Regions from separate parts of the Dorea sp. AM58-8 genome, predicted to be linked through region 2. Evidence: riboswitches for the same ligand, from Rfam matches in the RefSeq annotation. Region 2 holds a riboswitch; the other holds the start of a gene.
The links. Region 2 has a riboswitch for cyclic di-GMP ahead of DXA18_RS14335 (transporter substrate-binding domain-containing protein). Riboswitches for the same ligand answer to the same signal wherever they lie in the genome.

Region 1 (4,837 bases), on a different contig from region 2:
CTTCTTTTTCCAGCTCCTGTTTCTGATGTACCTGATTCGTTCTGTATTCCCGGAACACGAATACACTAAATATCAGGAAATACAGAAAAATGACACCTGTTACACTTAATGGAAGGTTGCGGAATACTTCCGTATCCGGAAGATACGCATAGATATAGTAATCCCGCTGCTTCAACATAATTCCATAACATCCGGTTCCTTCATTCTTCAAATGGAAAATATGCTGACTGTCTGTGTGATTTTTCATTGCCTGGACAACCTCGTTATCAGCAGTATCCTGCCCCAGCAGGCTCTCATTGTTGCTGGCAACGACTGTTCCTTTGTCTGCAACAATAATCGTTCCATCTTTCTGGGTACTATAACCACTTAGGAGATTTTGTATCGTCAGCGTATAGTTTCTGGCAAATTCGGGTGATGTGTAATAGTAGGTTGCAACGATACCTGGCGCATCTTTTCTGGCACAGGCTGCAATGTCGATATGTGATCCGTCTTTCCTGTCAAATCGTTCTGAATAAGATCTTTCTTCATATCCGGCAAAATCCATGATAATGTCTTTCTGCAGATACTCCGCAATCTCATTGGTCATAGACTCATCCACGCTGTATTCACAGACTGTTTTCCCCTCTGCATCCAGTACAAGGATACCATCCACCCAGAGAGTCTGAAGATTTTCTTTCAGGAACTCCTGACTTAGCTGACCGCCGTTTTCTGTTTCCATGTCGATATTCGTACTCATCTGTCTGGCACTTTCGATTGCACGGAGGAGACTTTTAGATTCCGAAGATTCATTGTAATGGGTGTAGGTTGAGCACTGCACTTTCACATAATTCACAATCTCCACCATTCTTTTCTCTGCTTCTGATTTCTCTGCATGGAAGAAATAAAACAGAGAAACTGCTGCCACACAGATTCCAAGCAAAATGCCAACTATTATAATCCGTTTTCCTTTTGCTTTTCTTTTAATATCCAAGATCATCCACCTCCAGATACTTTTCCGGATCATCCAGATATTTTCCAACAATTTTCAGAGTCGTGCCATCCTGACGCATTTCCTCCAGCGTCTGTTCCATCTGCTCACATATTCCTCTGTCATCATTTTTCGCAAAAGCAACACCTATTCCGGTGATCATCAGAGGTTCTTCCAGGATACGGAAGCTTGCATCATAATCTTTCATATACTGGACGATAGATTCCTCATGTGCGGCTACTGCATCCACATATCCTTTTCCCAGAAACGTATAGATCAGTTCCCTGTGTCCAAGACTGATCAGATTTTCCAGTTTTGGAATTCTTTCATCCGTCCGGTTCAAAAAGATGCTTTCTGGTTTGGTTGTAGACTGGACAGCCAGATTCTTTCCCTCCAGATCACTCAGTTTATAGATATCACTGCTCGCATTTACAGCAACCACCTGACGACTTGCAATGTATGGTCCTGCCCAGCGGTAATCATCAAGGCGCCCCTCCATGGAAAAGCAACCCATGATACAGTCAATCTCCCCACTCTCTACCAGTTCTTTTTTCTCTTCCCAGTCAATCTGGACAACATCCACCTGATAACCCATTCTTTTGAAAGCTTCTGTAGCAAGTTCTACATCTATTCCCGTCGGTACACCATTTTCATTCAGGTAATTGTATGGTGGATAGTTATCGCTGCCGATGGTAATGACAGGCTTTTCTGTTTCTTTTTTACCGCTGTCTGTGTTTTTACACCCTGACAGGGTGACTACTAAAATTCCCACAAGCAAAATGCCTGCAATCACTCTTTTTTCTTTTATTTTCTTTCTTTTATCCATATGATTCTTTCTTATATTTTTAAAATAAAAAACACTATCTCAAATAGACAGTGTACATCGTTTCATGCAACTGGCTGCCATTTTACAGGCCCTCTAGCTTTGCGTCACAGGCTTTCGTCTGCTTTGCTCAAAAATATTTCTTTCATTAATAGTATCATTCTGCTATTACTCTGTCAATTCCTGTGATTCAGATGATTCATTTCAATCTCCGATACCAGGAGTTCTTCTTCTCTCTTTTCATGAAGAGACAGACACACACGATAACAAATACAACCGTTACGGCTATCAGTGCCGGCCACACCGGCAACGGACAGACCTCTGCACTTATAAGCTTAAGTCCCTGATAAAGAGTGAACACGCCGAATACGGAGAATATCACAACTGCAAGTGTATTCAGCAATCCATCCGGGGTCTTACTCTTTAGCAGATAACCGAATAACATGCCAAGAATATCTGCCGCAAACAGTCCCAGAGAACAGGCGATCCACACAATAACTGCAGCACTCATCCCTTCATTAGCACCAAATGTAATCGCCGTAAGCTGTGTCTTATCTCCAAGTTCTGCTACAAAAAATGTACAGAACACTGCAAGCGGAGCAAACCTAATCTTTGTTTTGCCGCCCTCTTCCTCTTCCTCTTCATCTTCATCGTCACCGGCAATCGTTGATGCTGCAAAATAAAGAAATGCGAATGCCGCGATCATCTTAATGAGCCAATCAGGAATAAATTTGCTGACAAGTCCGCCCGCAAGAACAGCCAGTCCATTCAACACAAGGATTGCCACAGCAGTTCCTGCTATAATGTCTCTTAACTTATATTTGGACGTAAGAGCAATAAGCATGAGCTGGGTTTTATCTCCCATCTCTGCAATAAATTCCGTAAAAAATACCTTTAAAAATAACAACATTTCCTGATTTCTCCTTTATCTTGTTATGATGTAAAACGCGTATCCCATATAAAATGATGTTAGGAGCAAAAGCCCGCTGTGCAAAAAAACAGACTCATGTATATCAATTATCAGTCGATGTATCATACATAAACTGTTCATCAATATACATGAGTCTCATTATTTAAGATTTGCCAGATTATATCGTGTCATATAATCAGAATGTTGACAAACCACACTTTCGCGCTAACTACTCCCTCATGGAATATGAAATTACTTAATAAAGATTATCAAATAGATGCAGTCTTGTCAATCAGAAAACCGGTTATTTCTCTATTTCCTTTTTCTTCATCTTTGGTTTATAATCTTTCATTCCCGGAATTGCACCGCCCGACACTGCCCAAAGGTAAAGGCTTGCCACGCTGCAATATGGACTGAAACGGCGACGGTATCTTTCAAATAGTTTCCGGTCAATTTTCCTGTGATGATAGACCATACGCAGTCCACGCTGAATTGCAAGATCATCATAGCTGAAAATATCTGGACGCTGCATACAAAACAGTAAGATCATCTCCGCCGTCCAGACTCCGATACCTTTCAGACTGCTCAATTCCCGGATGGCATCCTCATCGGACATCTGCCACACTGCATCCAGATCAACTGTGCCATCGTGAACTTTTCTTGCGAAATCCGAGATATACTCTGCTTTACGGAACGTCATCCCAAAAGACTGCAGCCTGGAAATGTCCGCAGAAAGTATCGTTTCCGCATTAATCTCACCCAGCGTTTCCTGCATCCGCTTCCAGATTGTTGCCTGTGCCTTTGTAGAAATCTGCTGTCCAATAATATGATGTACAACTGAAGAAAACAAGTCAGCATCTACTTCTCGTTGTATCAATCCAACCTGGTCAATAACTTCCGCAAGCCTTTTATCTTTACTTCGAAGATATGAAATTTCTTTTTCTCCATATTCAAAAATTTTCATTTGTGTTCTCCTTATATTCCCTTAAATATTCTTCTGCGTTATTACAGATCTTGTCAAATACATTGATACACATATACTTTTCATTATCTTTACTTTGCTTTCTTTCAACAAGTTCTTTGTTTTCCAATTTTTTCTAAAACAAATCCAGCATATTATCCAGATATATCTTCTCTCTGACCTGAAGCTGATATTCCGGCCTGGTCATATAATACAATAAAAATTCCAGAATCAGTGCACTTCCCAGACTCCGACCCTCAATCTTAAAATTAGAGAATCCCATTGGCAGATATATATGTTGAATATCCCGGATACCGATAAATCCCGAATTTGTCATGGCTTTCGAGAACAGATATCCATGCTCAGAATCCGGTGCAGTACAATGAAAATCTCCTTGTTCTTCTCCCAGATTCCTACGGCTGACTGTTTCATAACAATATTTTCTGTCCTTACATCCAAACCAACAACATTCATTACAAAGAAATTCAATTTTATCTTTTTGCTCCACGGACAGCATATCTAATCTGTCAAATGCTTTATTCAGTCGAAAATCCGGTACAACATACCGAAACTCATCCCGATTAATCTCATCCTGCAATTGTCCGAACTCTGTCAGCACCTTCGTTGTCGAAGACACCAGATAAAGATTCGGATAATTTGCTTGCAAATACTCTGCCAGCAAATCTGAGTGAACAATCACACCATTCTTCACTTCCCCACTATTCTCAAACATTGCACAGAGCATATTGCATTTCTTATCTGAAAGATGCTCTTTCTTCAGTAACGAATTGCTGAACGTCAGTCTGGCAGAGACTTCATATTCTCGCATCAGTTCCAGTACTGCCTGTGGAGCACATTCTCCAAATCCTGCACGACCTCCGCCCCACAGGCAGTCCGCCGGAGCACCATAAATAGAAGCTATCTCACACCAGTCATAAAAATATTCTCTATGTTCACGAAATAACGGCAGAAACACTTGGTACAATTCATAAAATTCAAACAGTCCCGGAAGGTGATAATATGCAATATCTTTTCTCATTCTATGACTCACTTTCACTCTTTCTGTTAATATAAATATAGTAGATGACACTCATGATCACGCCGACAGTTGTAGACACCGGCGCTGCCAGACCGATCTTTGTCAGGCTTGCATTCGGCTGAATACTCATTACATAT
Region 2 (4,837 bases):
TGCTCTGTGTGCCCAAAATGCTGAAATACTTCTCCATTATCATATGTTACTGCAATTTTCATGTTTATTCCCTCCAACTATTATTGTTTACATTTTATATTGTTTTTTGTATGTATTACTTTTCTTGTTGCCTCATGATTTCCGCTAACATCGACAGTAGCTTATCCATCTGGATTGGCTTTGCGATATGACCATTCATTCCAGCCGCAATAGCATCTCTCTTATCTTCTTCAAATGCATTTGCTGTCATTGCAACGATCGGTATACATGCTTTATCTCTATCTGGCAGGCGTCTGATTGCCTGCGTTGCTTTATAACCGTCCATTTTAGGCATCTGGATATCCATGAGGATCATATCATATGTTCCAACCGGCATTTCCATTATCCTGTTTACACACTGAATGCCATCCTCCACACGATCTATCTTAAGGCCGGCATGCTTAAGTATCGCCCCTGCAATCTCTGCATTCAAATCATTGTCCTCTGCCAGAAGGATATTCCTGCCTTCAAGGATTTCACTTCCTGTCTCTGAGCTTTCAACGTGTTTTTTTACATAATAGCTTTCATCTGCTATCCTGTGCTTTAATGTAACTGTAAAGGTGCTGCCTTTTCCAAGTTCACTCTCTACATTTATTGTTCCTCCCAACAGATCAACATATTTCTTGACGATTGACATTCCAAGTCCGGTTCCTGCAATTTTGCTCTTTGTAGTATTCCGCTCACGTGTAAATGCCTCGAAAATATTAGTCATATACTCCGGACTCATACCAATTCCGCTATCGCTCACCCGGATCTTTTCTATCATGTATCCAGGTTCATCGCAAGGTAATTCAGCTACATCTACCATAACAGAACCACCGGATGGAGTGTATTTCATGGCATTGCTCAGGATGTTGACAAATATTTCTTTTACCTTTGTAGTATCTGTCAGTACATGCTCATGCTCTACATTCATCGCGTAATGAAGCGTAATATTCTTTTTCCTTGCTTTCACATCAAACACAGCAAGCAAGGATTTCCAGACATCTTCAATCTGGCAGTAATTCTCATCAAGTTCCATCCTTCCGCTCTCAATCTGGGCTATATCCAGTACATTATTTATGATTGACAGAAGAAGCTCTCCAGACTGTTGCAGTTTTTCCAAATGTACTAAAGTTTCAGGCATTTCTTTTCCATTTAGTTCATTCTCCATAAGCTGTGCATAGCCCAGAATTACATTCATAGGAGTACGGATGTCATGGGACATATTGTTAAGGAAACGGGTCTTTGCCAGACTCGCCTCCTCCGCTTTTTTCAGAGCGATCTCCAACTTGTCATTTAGCTTTTGTGTATCATTTGCTGCAAGCTTTGCGACAGCTTCCGCTTTTCTCGCCTTCCGTAAAAGTACAAGGATAATACCAATGATGCTGAGTACAAAGAATCCTGCCGTAACAAAAAAAGCAAGCACATTGTCTTTTACAAAGTCCAAAAATGTTACTTTATCTGCTGTGCTGTCATAAATAGCAAGTGCACTTGTAAGCATGTCAGATGGCATGGCCTTTAAGGTTTTATTCAATATCGATAAAAGAGTCCCCTCTCCACCGCTTACTGCAAAGCACGCTTCCATTGTTTTTGTAAGTGGAACACTCTTGAAATCTCGATTGTTATCATATATCATCGCCTGACTTGCTCCCATGAGGAAACAATCTGCTTTTTCATGAATGACCATATCTGCAGCATCCTCAAGCGAATCACAATCTACAAGCTTCCATTGGGGATAACTAAAAGCAATATGCTGTTTTAAGGCATATTTTTCCTTTGGCACAGCTACAGTATACACCTTATTCTCATCAAATTTTTCGTCATCAGTTACCGCCATCAGGCTGTAGGTCCAGGCTGTGTTCGTAAATGTATATCCTTTCTTTTCTGCAAGATCAGGATTTTTGCCGACATAAAAAATCATGTCAATTTCATGATCCTGCAGTGCCTGAAGCATTTCATCGTAATTATCATATTCCTGGATATTAAATTTCAGTGTCTGATTTCCCAGACAGTCTTTGGCATAGGAGAAATATTCTGATAACATACCCGTAAGTTGTCCAGTTTCTTCGTCCATGGAAAAGATTGCCGGATCATTGTTCATAAATCCTATACGGATATCACCATGTTCTTCCAGCCATGCCTTTTCTCCGCCTGTAAGGCTCTGGTTATAATCAAGCGTAAAATACTTCTTATACAGGTCTGCCTTAAAAAAAGGACTATCTTGTTCCAGCTGACGCATAGCATAATCCAGCTCCGTCTTGATGTCACTGCGCTCTTTATTTATTGCAAAATATATGCCTGACTTACCAATGGTAGTAACAGATGATATTCCCTGTTCAGACCAGATAGATTCCTCCAAAGATACAAAACAGTCGATCTCATGATTCGCTAATTTCTTTTCGACATCATCATTATTATCCACATTTACATGTTCTGTCTGTATGCCATTCTTGTCTTCCCATTCTGTCAGCATGATTTCTGGTTCTGTGCCCATGAGCACACCTACACGTTTCCCATCCATAAACTTGAAATCAGACGTTCCAATATCTATATTTGACAAATCAGCATAAAGAATATATTTTTCCTCACCCATCGGTTCATCCGAAAAAAACATCTTTTGAGCACGTTCATCAGTATAAGAGATGTCTCCCATGACATCAATCTCACCGTTTTCAAGCTTATCAAAGCAGTTGGACCAGTCACATTTCACGTACTCAAATTCCCATCCGGTATAGCCTGCCAAAGCCTGCATGAGTTCGTAACCATATCCTCGTCTTACACCGTTTTTATCGGCATAATTGAAGGTATCCTCAAATGAACCGACACGGATAATCTTCTGTTCCGTTGTCTGCGCTTCATCATTATTCTTTTCAGCAGCCAGGCAGTGTACTGACAACATCATCCATATTCCAAAAACTACCAATATACATACAAATAGTACGGCTGATTTTTTTCTGCTTTTGTCCATTTTTCTTTTCTCCACAAATTACCAGGTTACTACACGACACAAATCTAAAGAAAAAATGCACTGCCTTTTCAGACAATGCATCTTAAGCATTGCAGCTGGCTGTCATTTTACAGACCCTATAGCTTTGCGTCTCAGCCTTTCGACTGATTTGCCGATGAATCCTTTCTTTGTATCATATTATAGATATTTCATCATTGTTGGCACAAGAATGTTCATATCAACAGGTTTTGCAACATGAGCATTCATTCCAACAGAAAGAACCTTTTGTGTATCTTCTGCGAAAGCATTGGCAGTTATCGCAATAATTGGGATACTGGCTTTTTTCGTATCCTTCATCTTTCGGATGATCGATGTAGCGTCATATCCATTCATAACCGGCATCTGAATATCCATAAGAATCATCTTGTAATAATCAGCATCAGCCTTTTCAATCATATCAATGCATGCAACACCATCATCTGCAGTCTCAACTACACATCCTTCTTCCGTCAATAGTTCTCTTGCAATTTCTGAATTGATCTCATTATCTTCGACTAATAAGATTCGAACACCGTTCAAGCAGCTTTTCTCGCACAGATTACTATTTTTCTTCACCAGAGAATCGGCTCCTGACGCTTTTCTGCAAGGAATAGTTACTGTAAATGTGGAACCTTTCCCCTGCTTACTTTTCACTTCTATTGTGCCATCCATGAGTTCTACAAGCTTTTTCGTAATGCCCATTCCGATGCCGCTGCCCTCAATATGACTGTATGTAGAGTTACGTTCTCTTTCAAAGTCTTCAAAAATGTGCTTTTGGAATTCTTCAGACATACCAATTCCATTATCGGTAATGGTGATGATCATATTACACCAATCTTCTTTTTCACAGGATTCCTGTACAACGTTACAGGTAATCTTGCCTCCTGTATTTGTATACTTTACAGCATTACTTATAATGTTGAAACAGATCTCTGACAGGTGCGGTGCATCCATATATACATACGGATACATGATTTGTTCTGTCAAAGCGAGCGTCTGATTTTTACTTTCCGCCTGTTGTTGGAACATAATGACACAATTTTCAACGCACTCATGGACATTTGAAACCGTGTATTCCATTTCAACCTTATTATTTTCAATTCTTGCAAGATCCAAAACATTACCAAGCATCGACAAAAGTTCTTTTCCGCATATTTGAATTTCTTCAAGATATCTGCCAAGTTTATCTGTTTCCTGCAAATGTCTGGACGCCAGTTCTGCATAGCCAATGATTGCATTCATAGGAGTTCTGATATCATGAGACATATTATACAGAAATGACGATTTTGCTTTATTTGCACATTCTGCTTTTAATTTTGCTTCCCGCAATTCTTCCTCCTGTTTTAATTCCCGCAGTTTTTCATCTGTCACATCTCGATTTGCAAACAGCACGGATGTAACATTTCCATTGTTATCATAACTCTGCGGAACAACCATAGAAAGAAACCATGAGCCATCCTTCTTTTTGAATTCAGAAGACATAGATTCTTTATTATGAAGACGCGCCGCCATGGTTTCTATATCAAAAAAATCTATATACTTCTGTACAAACGGTTCTGCTATAATATCTTCGATAATCTTGAACTGAGGATCCCAATCTGCGCTATTATCTTTAATATCCAAATCTCTCTTCCTGGATCTTTTGACAAGTTCGATCTTCTTTGTTTTTAAATTCAGCCTCGAGATATGATAATAGGCAGTGCCTAATGCTTGAAGTGCCTGCCGGGTTTTCTTCACCTGTTTCCCCAATGTGACAGGGAACTCTTCACCGTCCATCTGTTCCAGATCTGGTGTTGACTGATGCAGATGCTGAACTAACCATTTCCCATT

Region 1: another riboswitch for cyclic di-GMP. It lies ahead of DXA18_RS07585 (substrate-binding periplasmic protein); the one in region 2 lies ahead of DXA18_RS14335 (transporter substrate-binding domain-containing protein).

The regions. Positions count from the first base shown of each region.
Region 1 is NZ_QSDM01000008.1:29,436-34,272, reverse strand. It holds gene DXA18_RS07590 (ATP-binding response regulator) at 1-976, opposite strand, end outside; gene DXA18_RS07585 (substrate-binding periplasmic protein) at 960-1,775, opposite strand; cyclic di-GMP riboswitch class I at 1,856-1,931, opposite strand; gene DXA18_RS07580 (TMEM165/GDT1 family protein) at 1,990-2,700, opposite strand; gene DXA18_RS07575 (DNA-3-methyladenine glycosylase family protein) at 3,005-3,664, opposite strand; gene DXA18_RS07565 (hypothetical protein) at 3,798-4,700, opposite strand; gene DXA18_RS07560 (MATE family efflux transporter) at 4,702-4,837, opposite strand, start outside.
Region 2 is NZ_QSDM01000030.1:8,298-13,134, forward strand. It holds gene DXA18_RS14330 (FKBP-type peptidyl-prolyl cis-trans isomerase) at 1-62, opposite strand, end outside; gene DXA18_RS14335 (transporter substrate-binding domain-containing protein) at 116-2,989, opposite strand; cyclic di-GMP riboswitch class I at 3,077-3,152, opposite strand; gene DXA18_RS14340 (ATP-binding protein) at 3,167-4,837, opposite strand, start outside.